2 regions of the Desulfovibrio sp. SGI.169 genome follow, and region 2 is predicted to be linked to the other one. Evidence: predicted binding sites of a transcription regulator. Region 2 holds the regulator's gene; the other holds the start of a gene.
What was found. The regulator sigma-54, encoded in region 2, starts transcription at its own class of promoters, with help from an activator protein. The targets are predictions, from matches to a motif close to CTGGCACGGNNNNTGCTT.

Region 1: the regulator sigma-54 is predicted to act here: its motif matches at 7,093-7,110, upstream of hpsG ((2S)-3-sulfopropanediol dehydratase).

The regions. Positions count from the first base shown of each region.
Region 1 covers NZ_JBNPLS010000012.1:38,673-47,367, reverse strand. Annotated here, with positions in the region: gene citF (citrate lyase subunit alpha) at 1-134, shown strand, start outside; gene ACQRA4_RS07900 (cytochrome c3 family protein) at 483-911, opposite strand; partial or broken gene ACQRA4_RS07895 (IS481 family transposase) at 1,376-1,699, shown strand; gene ACQRA4_RS07890 (sigma-54 interaction domain-containing protein) at 1,951-3,408, opposite strand; gene hpsH ((2S)-3-sulfopropanediol dehydratase activating enzyme) at 3,466-4,425, opposite strand; gene hpsG ((2S)-3-sulfopropanediol dehydratase) at 4,504-6,999, opposite strand; gene ACQRA4_RS07875 (Crp/Fnr family transcriptional regulator) at 7,332-8,057, opposite strand; gene ACQRA4_RS07870 (aldehyde dehydrogenase family protein) at 8,168-8,695, opposite strand, start outside.
Region 2 covers NZ_JBNPLS010000020.1:212-8,906, forward strand. Annotated here, with positions in the region: tRNA gene ACQRA4_RS10135 (tRNA-Arg) at 1-55, opposite strand, end outside; gene ACQRA4_RS10140 (hypothetical protein) at 162-671, opposite strand; gene ACQRA4_RS10145 (PTS sugar transporter subunit IIB) at 852-1,310, opposite strand; gene ACQRA4_RS10150 (PTS sugar transporter subunit IIA) at 1,314-1,757, opposite strand; gene rapZ (RNase adapter RapZ) at 1,792-2,739, opposite strand; gene hpf (ribosome hibernation-promoting factor, HPF/YfiA family) at 2,809-3,348, opposite strand; gene rpoN (RNA polymerase factor sigma-54) at 3,385-4,812, opposite strand; gene ACQRA4_RS10170 (CTP synthase) at 5,220-6,863, opposite strand; gene ACQRA4_RS10175 (phosphoribosylformylglycinamidine synthase subunit PurQ) at 7,066-7,875, shown strand; gene ACQRA4_RS10180 (Nif3-like dinuclear metal center hexameric protein) at 8,225-8,695, shown strand, end outside.

The sequences.
Region 1 (8,695 bases), on a different contig from region 2:
ACATCCACAAACTCAAGGAAATCGGCGACAAACTGGCCGGCAAACCCGACATTGTCGAATTTACCGACAGAATCGTGGGTGTGGTTGAATACCGTGACGGCACGGTTATCGATGTGGTCAGACAGCCCAGGTAGACAGCGTGCCTTTTGACTGAATCAAAATTCAAAGGCGCGCCCGTAGCGGCTATTGGCGAGCCGCGGGCAGCGGTCGCGCCCGACGGCGGCTGTCAACCTCTCGCCGCCGGCAGGCGACCATTTTCAAACCCAAAATGCTCGGGCGCTGGATGGACGGCCGCCGAAAGAAATAAGGCATTTGAACCGACGCGCGGCGCGATGGCGGTGCTGTCGGGCTGAGGTTGGAGCCGCCTCGACGCACGATCCCGGCATACCTGTTATCCCACGGTATGCCGGGACTTTTTTGCACCCGCATGTGGCCGATCTATATTCTCGACCGGCCACATGCGGCACGGACGCGCCCTCAGCTCACCTGGCCTGGGCAGCGGCGGCAGCGCGGGCCTGCGGGCTCATGTGGCAGGGGCGACAGCCTTTAAAATTGGGGTACTTGCCTGCCAGCTTCCGGTGACAGCCGTAGCAGGAACGATCCGTATCCTGAGAGTGGTAGGCCATGAACAGACTCATGGGGTCGCGCTCGCGCGCGCCCTTGATGGAGTGACACTCCTCGCTGGTGCAGGATGCGTAGCGGTTTCCCGGCAAGCCTTCATGGTGACAGGCGCGGCATTTGACGCCTTTGTGCGAGGCATGTCTGAACATGACATGCATGCGCTTGGAGGAGCCGTCATTAAGTTCAATGCTTTTCCTGATTGTTTCCAGATTTCCCCGTTTCTCCTGAGCCTGCGCCTGCACGGCGCACAACAGGGAAACAACGAACAGGGCAACAACAAAATGTTTCATGAAGACGCTCCTGTTAAAAAATTCCGGAAAGACGCTTTGAGCGGGCCAACCCCTCGCGCGTCGCGCCGTGTCCAAGTGTAGCATGCCCGATGCCGCGGCGTCCATGTTCGGCTTTGCATTATCCTCGCGCAGTCGGCGGAGCATTTTTCATACGAAAATGCCCCGAAATAGTTCAAATGTGTGATCCATAGACATCATTCCAATTTTCCGAGTTGAAACTTCTGGCTATAATTGCGCTTCCGCTCCCGTTGGCGACAAGTTGCCGCCGCTTCAATCAGAGGTGTCTGCTCCATGAGAGCTTTATGCATTTGAAAATACCCGTCAGCAGGACCCATATTCTGACCCGCGGGTTTCAGTCTCCAGCGGCGGTAACGCCGCAAGCGCATTGCGGCTGCTCCGATATGGCGGCGGCGTCTCGCCCCGCCCGGCTCCGTGGAGCATCCCCATGAGCGAAATGCCCTGGGGATACTTTTTGCAGGTATCAGGCTGGCCGTGATGCGGGCGGGGTGGAAGCGCTCTTTGAGGTCAGCCGCAGAAAGCCAAACCTGAAAAACCGGCTGGAAGAAGCGACGGAACAGGCAGTTGCGGAATTTGCCACAGCCTTTCCGGCTCATGGACAACTTAGAGCCAGCAACGAGTTGCGCAAAAGCGGCATTTTTGTTTCACCGTCCGGGGTACGGTCCATCTGGCCGCAGCATAACCTCGCATCCATGAAACAACGCCTGACGGCGTTGGAAAAGATGTCCGCCGAGCAGGGGCTGGCGCTGACTGAAGCGCAGGTACAGGCTCCAGGTGTCTACTTGCAAAAGTATACACTATAAAACCCGCAAGGGTTTTGCGGCGGCGCAGCCGGGGCATTTGCGAAAAACCACGTTTTTTTCGCCAACGATCCCGCAAGAATTCTTCGCGGAATTCCGCGAAGAATTTTTGCAATTAGGCGCCAGACGCCGCCCGCACCCGGAAATCAGGAGGCCCTTTCCCGGCATCGCCGCCGGGAAAGGGGCCTCTTGCGCGCCGCGACGGCGCGTTCGTCCCCGCCTCAGCGTTCCGGCCCGGAGGCGGACAGAGCGACAGCGCCCTCGCCGCCGTCGCTTCCCCCCGTTCCGCCCTTCCTGCCCTTCCCTTCCTGGAGCTTGCGGAAGATGGTGCTGCGGTTGACCCGGAAAAGCGCGGCCACCTTCTGCACGGAGCCATGCACTTCGATGGCCTTGCAGAGAAATTCCCGTTCCATGTCGGCCACGATGTCTTTCAGGGGTCTGCCTTCACCGGGCACGGCCAGGGCGACGTCATTTTTTTTGCGGCCGGAGATTTCTTCCGGCAGGTCTCCCGGCCCGATGAGAGGACCGTTGCGCGTGATGACAAGACTGTGGACGAGATTCTGGAGTTCCCGCACGTTCCCGGGCCAAGCGTAGTCCGTCAGAAGGTCGAGGGTGATGTTCATGAAGGCCAGGGTCTTCCGATACTTGGCCGTATACTGGCGCAGGAAATGCTCGGCTAGGGGGCGCACGTCCTCCCGGCGCTCGCGCAGGGGGGGGATGTGCAGGGTGGCCACATTGAGGCGGTAGAAAAGATCGCGGCGGAAGGCGCCCTCCTCCACGCAACGCGCCAGGTCGCGGTTGGTGGCCGCGATGACGCGCACATTCACCTTGCGCGGCGTCGAGGAGCCCACGCGCGCGATCTCGCCATCCTGAAGCACGCGCAGGAGGCGCGTCTGGATGGGCAGCGGCAGTTCGCCGATTTCGTCCAGAAAGATGGTGCCGCCATCGGCGATTTCAAAGTACCCGGCCCGGCCCTTGGGGGAGGCTCCGGTAAAGGCGCCGGGCAGGTAGCCGAAAAGTTCGGATTCGGTGAGTGTTTCGGAAATGCCGCCGCAGTCCACCTTGAGCATGACCTTGTTCTTGCGGGCGGAAATGCCGTGCAGGTAGCGGGCCACGACATCCTTGCCCACCCCCGTCTCGCCCAAGACGAGCACGGTGGCGTCCGTGGCGGCGAACCGGCGCAGCAGGGAGATGACCTCCCTCATGGCGCCGCTGGCATAGATGGGCAGCTGGTGATGATTTTCCTTGGCGACATGGGAGAGTTGCCCGCTGATCTGGTCGATGAGCTTGCGCTGGGCCGCCACCTGATCCTGAAGGTCGGTCAGAAGGGTAATGTCGCGGGCAAAGGTGGCCACCAGGCGAATGACGCCGCCTTCGTCAAAAACCGGGAAGCCGGAAAGCGCGAGCCGTGTGCCGTTTTTCAGTTGCTGCACATGCGTGGCGGGCTTGCAGGTGCGGACGATCTCAGGATTGAGGACATTGTCGAAAATGCCCTCGCCCACCAGACTGCACACATTCTTGCCGCGCAGCTCTTCCTGCCGGAGACCTGTCAGCTGTTCATAGGTGCGATTGACATAGAGCGTGCGCCCCGAGACATCGGTGATGAAGACGCCGGAAGGCATGGCGTCCAGAATGTGCCTGACATGGGGGGCGAGAAGCTCGGTGACGCGATCGGGCATGGCTGACACCGTGACGAGGGCCGCCGAAAATCACTTCCTGAAATGGGGCATTCCCAATTATCTGGGAATCTGCACCCGCTCCCCCAAGATGTCAAGGGCGATCCTTTGCAGCCTGGGCATGCGGCTTTTTTCCAGCGTCACCTCTCCCATGGGCGGTTCACGGTGGAGAAAGTGGTATTTCTGCGTTCCGAGGCGGTGGTAGGGGAGCATCTCATAGCGCACACGCTCGTAGGGCTTGATAAAACCCGCTATGGCTTCAATGGCTTCGGGCGTATCGTTGAAGCCGGGAATGACCGGGGTGCGGGCCAGGATGGGCAGGGTGGGGAACTCCTCGGCCAGAATGCGGAAGTTGGCGAGAATGCGCGTATTCTCCACCCCGGTCTGCTCCTTGTGCGTCGCCGCGTCCATATGTTTGATATCAAAGAGCGCATAACTGAGCCAGGGCGCCGCTGCGCGGATATTCGCTTCCGGCGCCATGCCGCAGGTCTCGATGGCCGTTTTCATGCGTCGCAGGCGCGCCTGGCGCAGCAGGGCCACGGCGAAATCATATTGCAGGAGCGGCTCTCCGCCGGAAAGCGTCATGCCGCCTCCGGAGCGGCTGTAGAAGGCCATGTCCTGTTCCACCGCGTTCAGCACATCCCCCGCGGTGCGCCGCCTGCCATAGATGAGCAGCCCCTGCGAAGGGCAGGTCGCCGCGCAGCTCTGGGCGCAGTCGCCGCATTTTTCCCGCTGAAGCGCAGGTTTGCCATCAGCTCCCGGGGTCAGGGCGCCCTTGTCGCACGCTTCCAGGCAGTGACCGCATTTTTCTATGCCGATGCAGCGCCCCTCGTTCCAGGCAAGCTCCGGCGCGGTGTTCTGGGATTCGGGATTGCTGCACCAGCGGCAGCGCAGGGAACAGCCCTTGAGGAAGACAATGGTCCGAATGCCGGGACCGTCATGGACGGAGTACTTCTGGACGTTGAAAACCATCCCTTCCTGGGCGAGATCCCGGTCATCATCATAGGCTTCCTGATTCATGCCGCATCCTTGCGTTGTTTGACTTAAAAGGGATGCCCTGGCCGGCAGAACCGGCCAGGGCATCAATTCGGAGATCAATCAGCAGGTTTCGTGCTCGGTGCGGGCGATGAGGTCATTCTGGAGATCCGGCGAGAGATCCACAAAATAGGCGCTGTAGCCGGCAATGCGCACGATGAGGTTACGGTATTTCTGCGGGTCTTTCTGGGCGGCCAGCAGGGTTTCCCTGTTGAGCACGTTGAACTGCACATGCCAGAGCTTGAGGTCACAGAAGGCGCGGATGAAGGAAACCAGCTTTTCCGTCCCGGCCTCGCCTTCCAGGCACTTGGGCGTAAACTTGATGTTCAGCATGCGGGCGGCGCGGTCGCGCATGCCCATGTTCTTGGTGTTGTAGTTGGAGAGCAGGATGGCGGTGGGCCCGTTCACATCCGCGCCATGCGAGGCGGAGGTGCCGTCGGAAAGCGGGAAGCCGTCGGTGCGGCCGTTGGGCGTGGCGGACACCACCTTGCCGAAGGGCACATGGGAGGTGAAGGGCACATAACGGACATCATTGTGCATGCCCAGATCCTTCATGGAATACTTGCCGCCGTATTCCACGGAGATGCGGTCGATCTCGCGGCCGATGGCGTCGGCGTAGGAATCGTTGTTGCCGTAGCAGGGCGCGGAGCGCAGCAGCGCCTGCACGTCCTCATAGCCCACAAAGTTGGCGTCGATGGCCTTGATGAGCTGATCCATGGTCAGCTTCTTTTCTTCAAAGACCAGCTTTTTCACCGCCGACAGGGAGTCCACCACCGTGCCGAGGCCCATGTATTCAAAGTAGCCCAGGTTGATGCCTTCGGGGATCTGCTCCTGATGCAGGTCGATGCAGTGCTTCATGCACAGGTCATGCATGGCGGAACCCATGGGCTGGGCAAAGTGCCGGGCGCGCAGCTTGTTGATGATATACTGCTGGACAAAGGCGGTCTTGAGGAAGAGCAGGTGCTGCTGCACATAGGCGTTCCAGAACTCTTCCCAGGTCTTGAAGTTGCGCGGGTCGCCCGTTTCCACGCCCAGGAGCTGGTCGCCGTACTTCTTCATGCGACCGTTGCGCAGCACCATTTCCACGGCGGCGGCGAAGTTGATGTAGGCGCCCCCGGAGGTGTAGGTGTCGCGATTGGGCATGCGCGCCTCCGTGCAGCCGGAAACGGCATAGTCCAGGGCCTCCTCAAAGGTGGCTCCCTTGGAGACATAGAGCGGCACCACTTCCTCATCGTTGATCAGCTTGGGGAAGCCCGTGCCGTCCTTGATGGTCTCGGCGACATCCCAGAGGTAACGCTCGGGGGCGCGCGCATGGATGCGCGCCGCCAGGTCGGGATAGTGCAGCGGAAACTCGCGTTTGGACTTGAGGATAAGATGGGTCAGCTCGTTGCTGGCGTCTCGACCGTCCGGGGTCTGACCGCCGACGGTCACGGCCTCCCAGTGGGCGTAGCCCTCGTTGAAGGCGCCGCCGCAAGGAGAAATATACATGTCGATGAATTCGGCCATGCCAACCCACATGCACTCCAGCAGCTCCATGGCCTGCGCGTCGTTGAGCTTGCCGGCGGCCTTGTCCCGCTTGTAGAAGGGATAGAGGTACTGATCCATGCGGCCGTTGGAAATGGTGGTGCCGGTCTTCTGCTCAAGGCGCGAGAACATCTGGGTGAACCACTGGCTCTGGCAGGCTTCCCAGAAGTCGCGGGCGGGCTCGCCGGGCACGCGCTCGGCATTGTCGGCCATGCGGAGAAGCTCGGCCTTACGCGCGGGGTTCGTCTCCCTGGCGGCCATTTCGCGCGCCAGCCTGGCGTGGCGCTTGGCCCAGAGAACGATGGCGTCGCAGACAATGATGACGGCTTCCAGGAAGGGGCGCTTCTCGCGGTCATCCCTGGCGCTCAGCGGATCAAGGGCGGCCAGTTTTTCCTGGGCCTCTTTCTTGATGCTGTTGAAGCCGCGCTTGAGAATCTTTTCGTAGTCGTGCACCCACTGGATGGAGGAGCGGAAGGACGAGGTCTCGTTGACGATGAAGCGCGAGACGAGGCCCTGCGGGTCGTCATAGGTGAGCTTGTGCACTTCCGGCGGCAGGGCGGCATTGAGGGCTTCGTGATAGGTCTTGCCCTTCCAGTAGGGAGCGATCTCCTCAATGACCACCTTGGCGTCCTCAGGCGTGATGGTGGCAGGCGAGGTCTTGCGGGTAGGCAGGTCGCGCACGGCGGCGTCCAGAAAATCACCGTCCAGTTCGGGATAAAGAATGCCATAGCGCCCATTGCAGCCGGCGCGGCCCAGCAGCAGCTGGTCTTCCTGCACGCAGACCGAAATATTCTTGGCGATGTGCATGAGCGCCTTGGCCCAGCGCAGCACCAGGGGCTGGCCCTCGGTCTCTTTCATTGACTCGGTGAAGTAGCGGGCACGCTCAATGTCGATGCGCGGCTTCTGGCCTTCAAATCGCTCCAGCAACCGGAAAACCCGGGCATGCGTGTGACGGAACTTGTCCTCCTTGCCGGCGATCCTGTCGTAAAGGCGTTCTTCCTGAGGGGAACGGCACGCGCAGGTAGTCACATTCATTTGGAACTCCTTCCTGAAAAGAATGGCTGCGATGTGGCGTCCGGCGCGGCATGCAGCCGGCCAACGCCGTCATCTGGTGAACTATTTCCCTACAAGCAGCTTTTGTGCCAATACCGCAACATATTGATTTTTATTGATAATCATTACACCATTCTCCTCGGTCGCAGCGGGGATGCCCATGGAACGGGAAGTCGGGATGCAAATTTGCGACAATTGGACGAAAGAGGGCCTTTTTGCCCAAAAGTGATGCAATTTTGCAACTAGCTTGTGGGCGGGCGCCTGTTTTCCAAGGTTTATTCAAACAATGCCCCGCCGAAAGTCGCAATTCTGCATCATATATCCTCTCCATCTGCGGGCAGCTGGCCTCCGTTCGCGATCATGTCAAGTTCTTCGGGGTTTTCAATGGTGATGCTTCTGGCCGTGAACGAGGAGATGACCCCGCGCCTTTTCAGGCGTCGCACCAGCCTCGCCAGTGTGGTGCGGTGGATGCCGAGCAGCGAGGCCACTTCTTCCTGCGTCATGTTGCAGGGGATGTTCCGTTGCCGGCTGCCGTGCATGAGCGCCTGTATGAAGCGGCAAAGGTGCGTCTCGTGACTGCCTGTCCCCATTTCGGCGAGGAAGATATAATGCGTGAGTATCTTGGTTCCCATGGAACGCAGCAGGTTGCTGATCTGCTCCGCATGCCCGCTGATGAAGCCTGGATCTCGCAGCAGGCGTTCGGGAAAATGCCAGACCACCGAAGCCTGCATGCAGACGAAGCGTCCTTCCGGGGTCAGGCCGCTCAGAGGGCGCGCCTCATTGAAAATGCAGCCCGGCTTGACGCGCAGGGTGAGCCGTTCCCGACCACAGCTTGCCGTGTAGAAAAGCCCCACCAGGCCATCGGAGAGATAATAGAAGGAATTGCTGTGCTGATGCGGAATGATGGCATGTTTCGCATACACATGCCGCCGTGCGAAATGGAGGAGCTGTTCCCAGCAGCGATTGAGGTCGGCCACCTGGGCGAGTCTGTAATCTTTGGTGGGAGGGCCCGTTCCCGCGGAGTCGCTCTTGTTGACCATATCTGATTCCAGCAGGGGAGGGGCTTCCCCCTCCCCCGAGGCTATTTGCAGGAATAATGGAGTATTTCAGGCTTCGGAATACTCTCCACTGGCTTGCAGAACATCGCGCCTTAGGAGGCAACGCAGGAACGCACCGCAGAGGGTTTGACGCCGGAAGCGGCCACCCCCTTGGGCGGATGTGTGCGCAGGGTGATGACCTTGTTTTGCAGGAAGAAATCCATACCTTCCTTGCCCTGCACTTTGTTGGTGCCGAGCAGGGAACCCTTGATGCCGCCGAAGGGCACATACGGATGCGGCGCGCAGATGCCGACATTGACACCCACCATGCCCACGTCGGCCAGGCGACCGAACCTTTCAGCATAGTAGGCATTCTGCGTGAAAATGCAAGCGCCGTTGCCAAATTCGGATGCGCGGATGAGGCTGAGGGCGTCATCCATGTCCGCCACCTTGATGGTCGCCACCAGCGGCCCGAAAACCTCGGTGGTGAACAGCGGATTGCAGGGCGTGACATCCTTGATGATCGTGGGGCCAACAAAATAGCCGTTGCGGTTTTTCTCCGGCAGGTCGGGGTGGCGGCCATCGAGAAGCAGCTCGCATTTGCCGTGCCTGAGGGCGATATCCACATAGTTGATCACGTT
Region 2 (8,695 bases):
ACCTGCGGCCTACAGCTTAGGAGGCTATCGCTCTATCCGACTGAGCTACGAGCGCGTTGCCCCCTTGTAGGGATTCTTAATGCGCATGTCAAGAACAGGCCCGACGCCCTCTGCATACGGGGAGCGGGATGCTGCAAAAAGCGGTGGAAGTCGCGCGCGTCTCAGACCAGCCCGCTCTCTTCGGCCCAGAGCAGCAGGGCGAGAGTTCCCAGGCTGCCGATCAACATCATATAGGCACGCCGGGTGCGCAGCGAAAGCACCGCACCCATCAAGGCCGCCACATACAACATGGGCCAGTTCAGCAGCATAAGACGCGGCAGGGTCTGACACGCCGTCAGGATGGAGAGCAGACAGAAGAGCAGCGCATAGCACAGAACAAATAACAAGAACTGCAAAACGGCCCGGAGTGACATGATGCGCAGCACAGCGCCCGCAGGCGCAAGCGAATGGCCGCCACCGGCGCACCATGATTCCACCCTGTCCACCAGCCGGTTTTCATGGATGCGCAGACTGCGTTCCAAAAAAGCGCCCAGATACGCGGCAAGCATGACCAAAATCAGGGGCAGCAACAGTTCCCCCGGCTGATTCAGATCGAAATGCGCGGCCAGAGGAAAAAGCAGCAGAAAACTCAGACTGCCGAAGGGGGGCACTACACTGCCCAGCTCCAGCACATCCAGCCAGAGTAATTCACATATAATGCCAAGAGACAGGGCCAGTGCCCAGTCAGAAGTGCAGACGCCCGCAATCAGCGCCAGGCAAAGGGGTCTGTCCAGCAGGCCGACAATACAGGAAGAGCGCGCCGCCCCCGCCAGGACAAAAAAAAAGCGTACGGCAACCCTGTCTGCATCAGCTCAGAGAAGTTGATCATAAGAGTCTCGCACGTTTTCAGTAGGCACACAACGAAAGTCCAACTGCACAAGATGTTGTCTGATTATCCGCAAGTCTTCCCTGTCCCGCCCGGAAAGCGCCACATGCGGCAACAACTGCAACTTGTCCGGCCCGTAATGAAGATTGCCCATATTCAACACCGACATTTCAACGCCGTCATCACAAGCCCGGCGGGCGTCCTGACAGTTGGCGAACAGCACAAAACTGTCTTCGCCGCACATATCCAGCGTTGCCGCCAATTCGCATACAGGGATAAAATGAGTGCTTACCCGCTGGGGAACGGCCAGTTCCACAATCTGCTGGCGCAACATATCCGCAGCCAGCTCGTCATTGGCCACAATAAGATGTTTGCTCCCGGTATACGGCAGCCAGGCTTCAATGACCTGACCATGCACCAGGCGGTTGTCCACACGAAACCACATATATCAATCGCCCGATTTGTCGCGGGCCTTGTTGCGCAGCATACTGCCGGCCACCACAATGCCCTTGGCCCCGGCCTCGCCGGCAATCTGGGCCAGCTCATCCAGCGGCTTGTCGCGTGACGTGAAAACTTTCAGCAGCATGGGCAGATTGACGCCCGTGACAACCTCCACCTTATGGCTGCCCAGCAGGGAAAGCGCCAGATTGGTGGGCGTGCCGCCAAACATATCAGTCAAGATGATGACGCCCGCGCCCTTGTCAAGACGCTGGGCCGCATCGTCCAGGCGGCGTACTGTCTCGGAAACTTCATGCGCAACATCAACACTGATGGAACTACAGTCGCTCAACGGGCCCAGAATGAACTCGGCAGTGCGCAGCATGGCTGAACCGTAGTCCGCATGCGCAACCAGAATTATTCCGACTTGTGCCGTCTTGTTTTCATCCGTCATGGCATTCCTCGCGGGTCACAGCCTGCCAGCTTTTTCAGCCAAGTTCAAGATGCCGGTGCTCCAGAGAAGCCGGATAGTCCGCCTGCCGGAGCGCCTGCGCCAGTTCCTCCGCCATAGCCACAGAACGGTGCCGCCCTCCGGTGCAGCCCACGGCAATGGTGACGCGGTAACGGCCTTCGGCCTCCATCAGCGGCAGTATAAAAAGAAGCAGATCCAGCAGTTTCTTGCGAAATTCCACTGCGCTGGCCGAGGCGAAAACATAGTCGGAGACGGCCTTGTCTTTGCCGCACAGCGGGCGCAAATCTTCCACAAAATATGGATTGGACAGGAAACGCAAATCAAAAACCATGTCCGCTTCGCGGGGAACCCCGTACTTGAAGCCAAAGGAAATTACATTGACGCGTATGGCGCGCAAATTTTCCTTGTTGCCGCTCCAGCGCTTCTGAATGGAACGCCGCAGGTCATGGATGGAAAAACGCGAAGTGTCGATGACCAGATCAGCCATTTCCCGCAGGACACGCAGGCGGTTGCGCTCGGCGGCAAGAGCGGCCTCAAGGCCCATGCCCTCGCGTTCCAGAGGATGCGGGCGGCGGGTGGTGGCGTAGCGTCGCATGAGCACCTGCGCCTCAGCCTCCAGAAACAGCAACAGCGGTCGGATGCCCCTGGCGGCCATGACGCTCAACGCATCGTTGATTTCATCCAAAAAATTGCTCTGGCGCATGTCCATGCCCAGGGCAATGCCCCGGAAATGGCTCATGGAAGACCGCTCCATCATGCCGGCCATTTCCGGCGCCAGGCTCGCGGGCAGACCGTCAACGGTAAAATAGCGCAAGTCCTCAAAGACTTGCAGAGCGGTGCTTTTACCGGCGCCGGAAAGGCCGGTGACAATGCAAACCTGCACGGCGCGTGTGGCGGTTTCGGAACCGACCCCGGTCAAATCCGCGCCGGAAGGCTTGCGACAGGGAGCGTGTGGCGTGTTCATGGCATATTCGCGGACGCCGCCGAACCGGAGCGGAAACCCACCGGCCCGGCGGATCAAACATGGCTCAACCTACAGCACGGGGTCAATCAGGGCATAACCGCTGGTGCGACGCCGGTAGACCACATTGACGCGATTGCTTTCAGCATTGAGAAATACCAGAAACTCGCTGCCGATGGCATCCAGCTGCATCAGCGCCTCATCCAGATGCAACGGCTTGGGGGCGAAGCGGTCTGTACCCACCACGGGCTGATTTTCTTCATGCTGGGCTTCCAGGTTATAGGTGAAGACATCCACCTCAGTGTTGCGGGCCTTGCGGCGCTGCTCCTTGACCCTGGAAACCTGCCGCTTGATCTGAGCCTCCACCTTGTCAACCACAAGATCAATGGCCGCATACATATCGGAAGTCTGCTCTGTGGCATTGATGTGCAGCCCCTCACCGCTGACGGTTACTTCGCAGCGGTGGCGGAACTTGTCCACTGTGAGCACGACGTTTACTTCCAGACCGGCGGATTTGCCGTAAAAACGCCCCAGCTTTTCCATGCGGCGGCGGGCATACTTCTTCAGATGATCGGAGGCCTCAAAGTTCTTGAACGCAAAAGATATATTCATGTTTCCTCCTTGGGATTGCAAAGCACCGCTGCGGGATCAGAAGTGCTCCTTGCGACGTGACGACGAGGGAATATCCAGCGCCGTGCGGTATTTTGCCACAGTGCGGCGGGCTATGTTCACTTTCAGGCGTTCCTTGAGCATCTCGCCGATGCGTTCGTCGCTCAGGGGCCCCTTGGGGTCCTCATCGGCAATAAATTTCTTGATCAGGGCCTTGACGCTTTCCGAGCCGACCTGACTGCCGTCATCCAGCTCAAGACCGCTGTTGAAGAAAAACTTCAGTTCAAAAATTCCGTGAGGCGTGGCCACATATTTATTGCTGGTAATTCTGCTGACCGTGGATTCATGCATGCCGATATCATCGGCTATGTCTTTCAGAATCAGCGGAGCCAGCCTGGTGACGCCGTTCTCAAAAAAAGGCCGCTGATGGCGCACAATGCTTTCCACCACCTTGTACAGCGTGCGCTGACGCTGGTACAGGCTCTTGATCAGCCAAGTGGCCGAACGCATTTTTTCTGCAAAGTATTCCTTTTCCTTGTCCGAGGAGCTTCCCATATCCATGTGATAAAGCGAAGAAAGCTGCAACTGCGGCAGCCCGTCCTCATTGAGCAGAATGACGAATTCATCGCCCATCTTGTAGACAAAGACATCCGGACTCACATAGGTGGGTTCGCCGCCGCCGAAACTCGCGCCGGGCAGCGGGTCAAGACTCTGGATGATATCAAGATATTCCTTGAGTTCCTCCATATCTAGCTTGAACTTGCGCAGCAGCGGCTTGTAGCGCTTGGCCTCCAGGTCTTCCAGGTGGGATTGAACCAGCTCAAGCAAGATGGGGTCACGGTCGTAATTCAGGCTTTTCAGTTGTATCAGCAAGCATTCCCGCGCGTCGCGCGCGGCCACGCCCACGGGATCAAACAGCTGCACGCGCTCCAGCACGGTTCGCACCGCGTCGGAAGAAGATTTGGTCATCTCCGCAATTTCTTCCAGCGTGGCCTGCAAATAGCCGGAGGAAGCCAGATTGCCGATAATGACCTCGCCGATTTCTTTTTGCTCGTCGGTCAGTGTGGAGAGACGCAACTGCCAGAGCAGATGCCCTTCCAGAGAAGGCTTGGCGGCATAGCGGGCTTCCAGAGGTGAAATTTCTTCCGAGGCTTCAAACTCGCGCTGCTGCATCAGGCGGGGAGTGCTGGCAAACTCGCCGAGGTAGTCCTCCCACGAGGCGTCCTTGGCCAATTCTTTGTCATAAACCTCCTCTTCAACGCTGTCCCGGCGCTCGCTTTGGGCAGCCGAATCAACAGCGTCATCGCCGGAAGACTCTTCAAGAAAAGGATTGTCCAGCAGCTCCTGCTGAACGGTCTCCAGCAGCTCCAGACGCGAAAGCTGAAGCAGTTTGATGGCCTGCTGCAGTTGCGGCGTCATGACCAACTGCTGGGCCAATTTCAATTGCTGACGAAGTTCCAGTGCCATGACCGCTCTTTTACGCTGACGAGGTGAAATATTTAACAAATTTTCTATTTACAAGAATTGTGCCACATGCTGACAATTTATGCAATAGCCGAAGGCTGCGACAAGATGCGGTGGAATAGGCCCGCGCCGGCGGTTCGCCCAGACCGGCAGTCTGCTGACCCGCGCGCGAAAAGGGAGACGTTTCGCCTCCCTTTTCGCGCCAGACTATTGACGAAGCACGCTTTGCGATGTTTGCGCCGTTCAGGCCGCTTGCGCGGCTGAAAGACACGAAAAGCAGCCGCTTGCGGCGCGGCAAAGCCGCGCCCCGCTCCTGATTTCCGGGGCTGCCGACACAAGTCGGCAGCCCCGGGGAGGCGAAAAGCCCACCTTTGCGCGCTTCAAGCCCGGCGGCGGGCGGCATCCCGCATTCAGGCCCTGGATTGCCCCTTGGCCGCCTTGATGAACTCGCGGAACAGGGGATGGGCCGCCATGGGACGGGACTTGAACTCAGGGTGAAACTGACAGCCCAAAAACCAGGGATGGTCAGGCAGTTCAATGATTTCCACCAGAGAGTCGTCCGGGGCCGTGCCGCTGAAGATCATGCCCTTCTGTCCCAGAATTTCCTTGAAGGCATTGTTAAATTCGTAGCGGTGGCGATGCCGCTCATCCACCATATCCTTTTTGTACGCCTCATGGGCCCTGGTGCCTGGCTGCACCTTGCAGGGGTAGGAGCCAAGACGCATGGTGCCGCCCTTGTCGCTGCTGGCATCGCGTTTTTCCACATTTTTGGTGCGGAAGTCGAACCACTCGGTCATCAGATAAATAACCTTGTGGTCGGACAGGGGATTAAATTCTTCTGAATTGGCATCTTCCAGACCCGCCGCATGCCGGGCAAACTCAATGACCGCGCACTGCATGCCCAGGCAGATGCCAAAAAAGGGCACACGCTTTTCACGGGCATAGCGGATGGCCGCTATCTTGCCTTCCACGCCGCGATAGCCGAAACCGCCAGGCACCAGAATGCCGTCACAGCCCTCGAACACCGAGGCCGCGTTCCGCTCGGTCACATTCTCGGAATTGACGTAACGCAGCTCCACCGCCACGCGGTTGGCCACGCCGCCGTGAATCAGAGCCTCGTGCAGGCTCTTGTAGGCTTCTTTCAGGTCCACATACTTGCCCACGATGGCGATAGTCACCCTGCCCTGCGGGTTGGCGCCGTCGTGAACCAGTTTTTCCCAGGATTCCAGATGCGCGTTGCGCGCGGGCAGGCGCAGCATGATGGCCACTTTCTGATCAAAGCCCTCCTCATAAAACTTGAGGGGCACTTCATAAATATTGTCCACATCCACGGAGGAAAAAACCGCATCCTGATCCACATTGCAGAACAGGGCTATTTTTTTGCGCATTTCCTGAGGGATGCTCTGCTCGCAACGGCAGAGGATAATATCCGGCTGAATGCCGATGGAAAGCAGCTCCTTGACGCTGTGCTGGGTGGGCTTGGTCTTGTGCTCGCCGGCACAGCGCAGATAGGGCACCAGAGTCAGATGAATGTTCAGACAGTTGTCGCGCCCCAGTTCCGAACGCAACTGGCGGATGGCCTCCAGAAACGGCAGGCCCTCAATGTCGCCCACCGTGCCGCCTATTTCGATAATGGCGACATCAGGCGCGTTCTCCCCCTCGGCCAGCGAAAGCACTGTTCGCTTGATTTCATCGGTAATGTGCGGGATGACCTGTACGGTGGCGCCCAGATAGTCGCCATGGCGCTCCTTGGCGATGACATGATTGTAGATGGCGCCCGATGTGGTGTTGTTCTTGCGAGACATGGGCACATTGAGGTAGCGTTCGTAGTGGCCCAGATCAAGGTCGGTCTCAGCCCCGTCGTCGGTCACGAACACTTCGCCATGCTGGAAGGGGTTCATGGTGCCGGGGTCCACATTGATATAAGGGTCCAGCTTCTGAATGGTCACCGAAAGGCCGCGCGTCTGCAGCAGCGCGCCCAGCGAAGAGGCAGCCAGGCCCTTGCCCAGTGAAGACAACACCCCGCCCGTCACAAAGATAAATTTGGTTTTCATGGCCTCCCACCTGTTTTGCTTGAAAGCGCGATTCCGCGTATCCGGTTGCTGATACACCAGATCAATTTTTTTGGCTAGCATTGACTAAGTCTGGCAAGGTACGTAGTGTATTTTTCCCCTTCCGGCATACGTTCCGGCCCGCGCCAGGGGCGTTTCTCCAGGCCGGGCGTCTTTCAGGCTGCTCCAAGGAGGCTCCTCCCGCATGGCTACGGTCAATACACTGGTCATCACCGGCTACGGCACCAATTCGCATCTGGAAACCGCGCATACGGCCCGTCTGGCCGGTTCCGACAGAGCCGACGTCGTGCATTTCTCCGATCTGGTGGCGGGTGACGTGCGCCTTGCGGACTATCATTTTCTGATTTTTCCTGGCGGCTTTCTGGACGGCGACGACCTGGGCGCGGCGCAGACGGCGGCCATGCGCTGGCGCTATCTGAAAGACAGGGCGGGCACGCCGCTGCTGCAAACCCTGCGGGAATTTCTGGATCAGGGCAGGCTGATTCTCGGCATCTGCAACGGCTTTCAACTGCTTGTCAAGCTGGGCGTGCTGCCGTCTCTGGGGGGAACCCGCTTTGAGCGTCAGGCTTCTCTGGGTCACAACGATTCCGCGCGTTTTGAAGACCGCTGGGTGCATCTGCGGCCCAATCCCGACAGCCCTTGCGTCTTTACCAAAGGCTTGCCCTTGCTGGCCATGCCTGTGCGTCACGGCGAAGGCAAGCTCGTCCCCCGTGACGCGGAATGCCTGCGCCGCATTGAGGCAGAACAGCTCATCGCCCTGCAGTATGCCGACCCTGAAAGCGGCGCTCCCACGCAGGAATATCCTCTTAACCCCAATGGTTCGCCGCTGGCCATCGCCGGACTTACAGACCCCACGGGCCGCGTGCTGGGCCTTATGCCCCACCCCGAAGCTTTCCATCATGTGACCAATCACCCCGCCTGGACCAGAGGCGAACTGGACCCGCCGGGAACGCTGCTTTTTGTCAATGCCGTGCGCTACCTGCGCGGTCAGTGAAAATCCGCGTCAGTTGCAAAAATTCACTGCGGCATGAAAATGGCGCATTCCCTTAATGCGGCATTGATTTTGTTGTAATTCAATATGTTAGTGGATTTTACCAGAAGAGTCGCGAATCTTTCCAAGACGGCGACGCCTTGACAGGGCATCTTTTAATGTCTAATATAGTGAGATTCAGCGCAGCATTGTCAGTATAGCATTATAGCCGCGTGGCTTAACCCGTCCGCGTCAGACAAGGTGTGTACAGGCTTGTCGCAAGTTTTGTTTTCTTTTTTTACGCCGCATGATTTTCAAGGCGCTTTCTCTGGCTCCCAGGAAGAAAGTGCCTTTTTTATTAAGGTCAATATCAATGCAACTTATTGAAATATTTAGTGCCATTGAAGAAATTGCTCCCCTGCGGGCCGCCGCGTCCTGGGATGTGTCCGGCTTGCAGGTAGCGGCGCACAGAGCCGATGCCGACGTTCTGGCTGTCTGCCTTGACCCTACGCCCGCCTCAGTGCGTCAGGCTTTGGCATCGGGCGCGCAGTGCATTCTGAGCCACCACCCTCTGGCGCTCAAGCCCGCCCTGCCCCGGCGGCTGGACGCCTATCACGAGGTTTTGCGCCTGCTGTTCGCCGCCGACGTGCCGCTCTACAGCGCTCACACCTCGTTGGACGTCAATGCGAACGGCCCGGCCGGCTGGCTGGCCGACGAACTGGCGCTGCGCAACCTGGCGGTGCTGGAACCCACGGCGTCGCCGCTGATTGATGCCGCGTTGCCCCTGGGTTTCGGCCTGGCCGGCGACCTGCCGACGCCCCTGAGCCTGACGCAGATCGTGTCC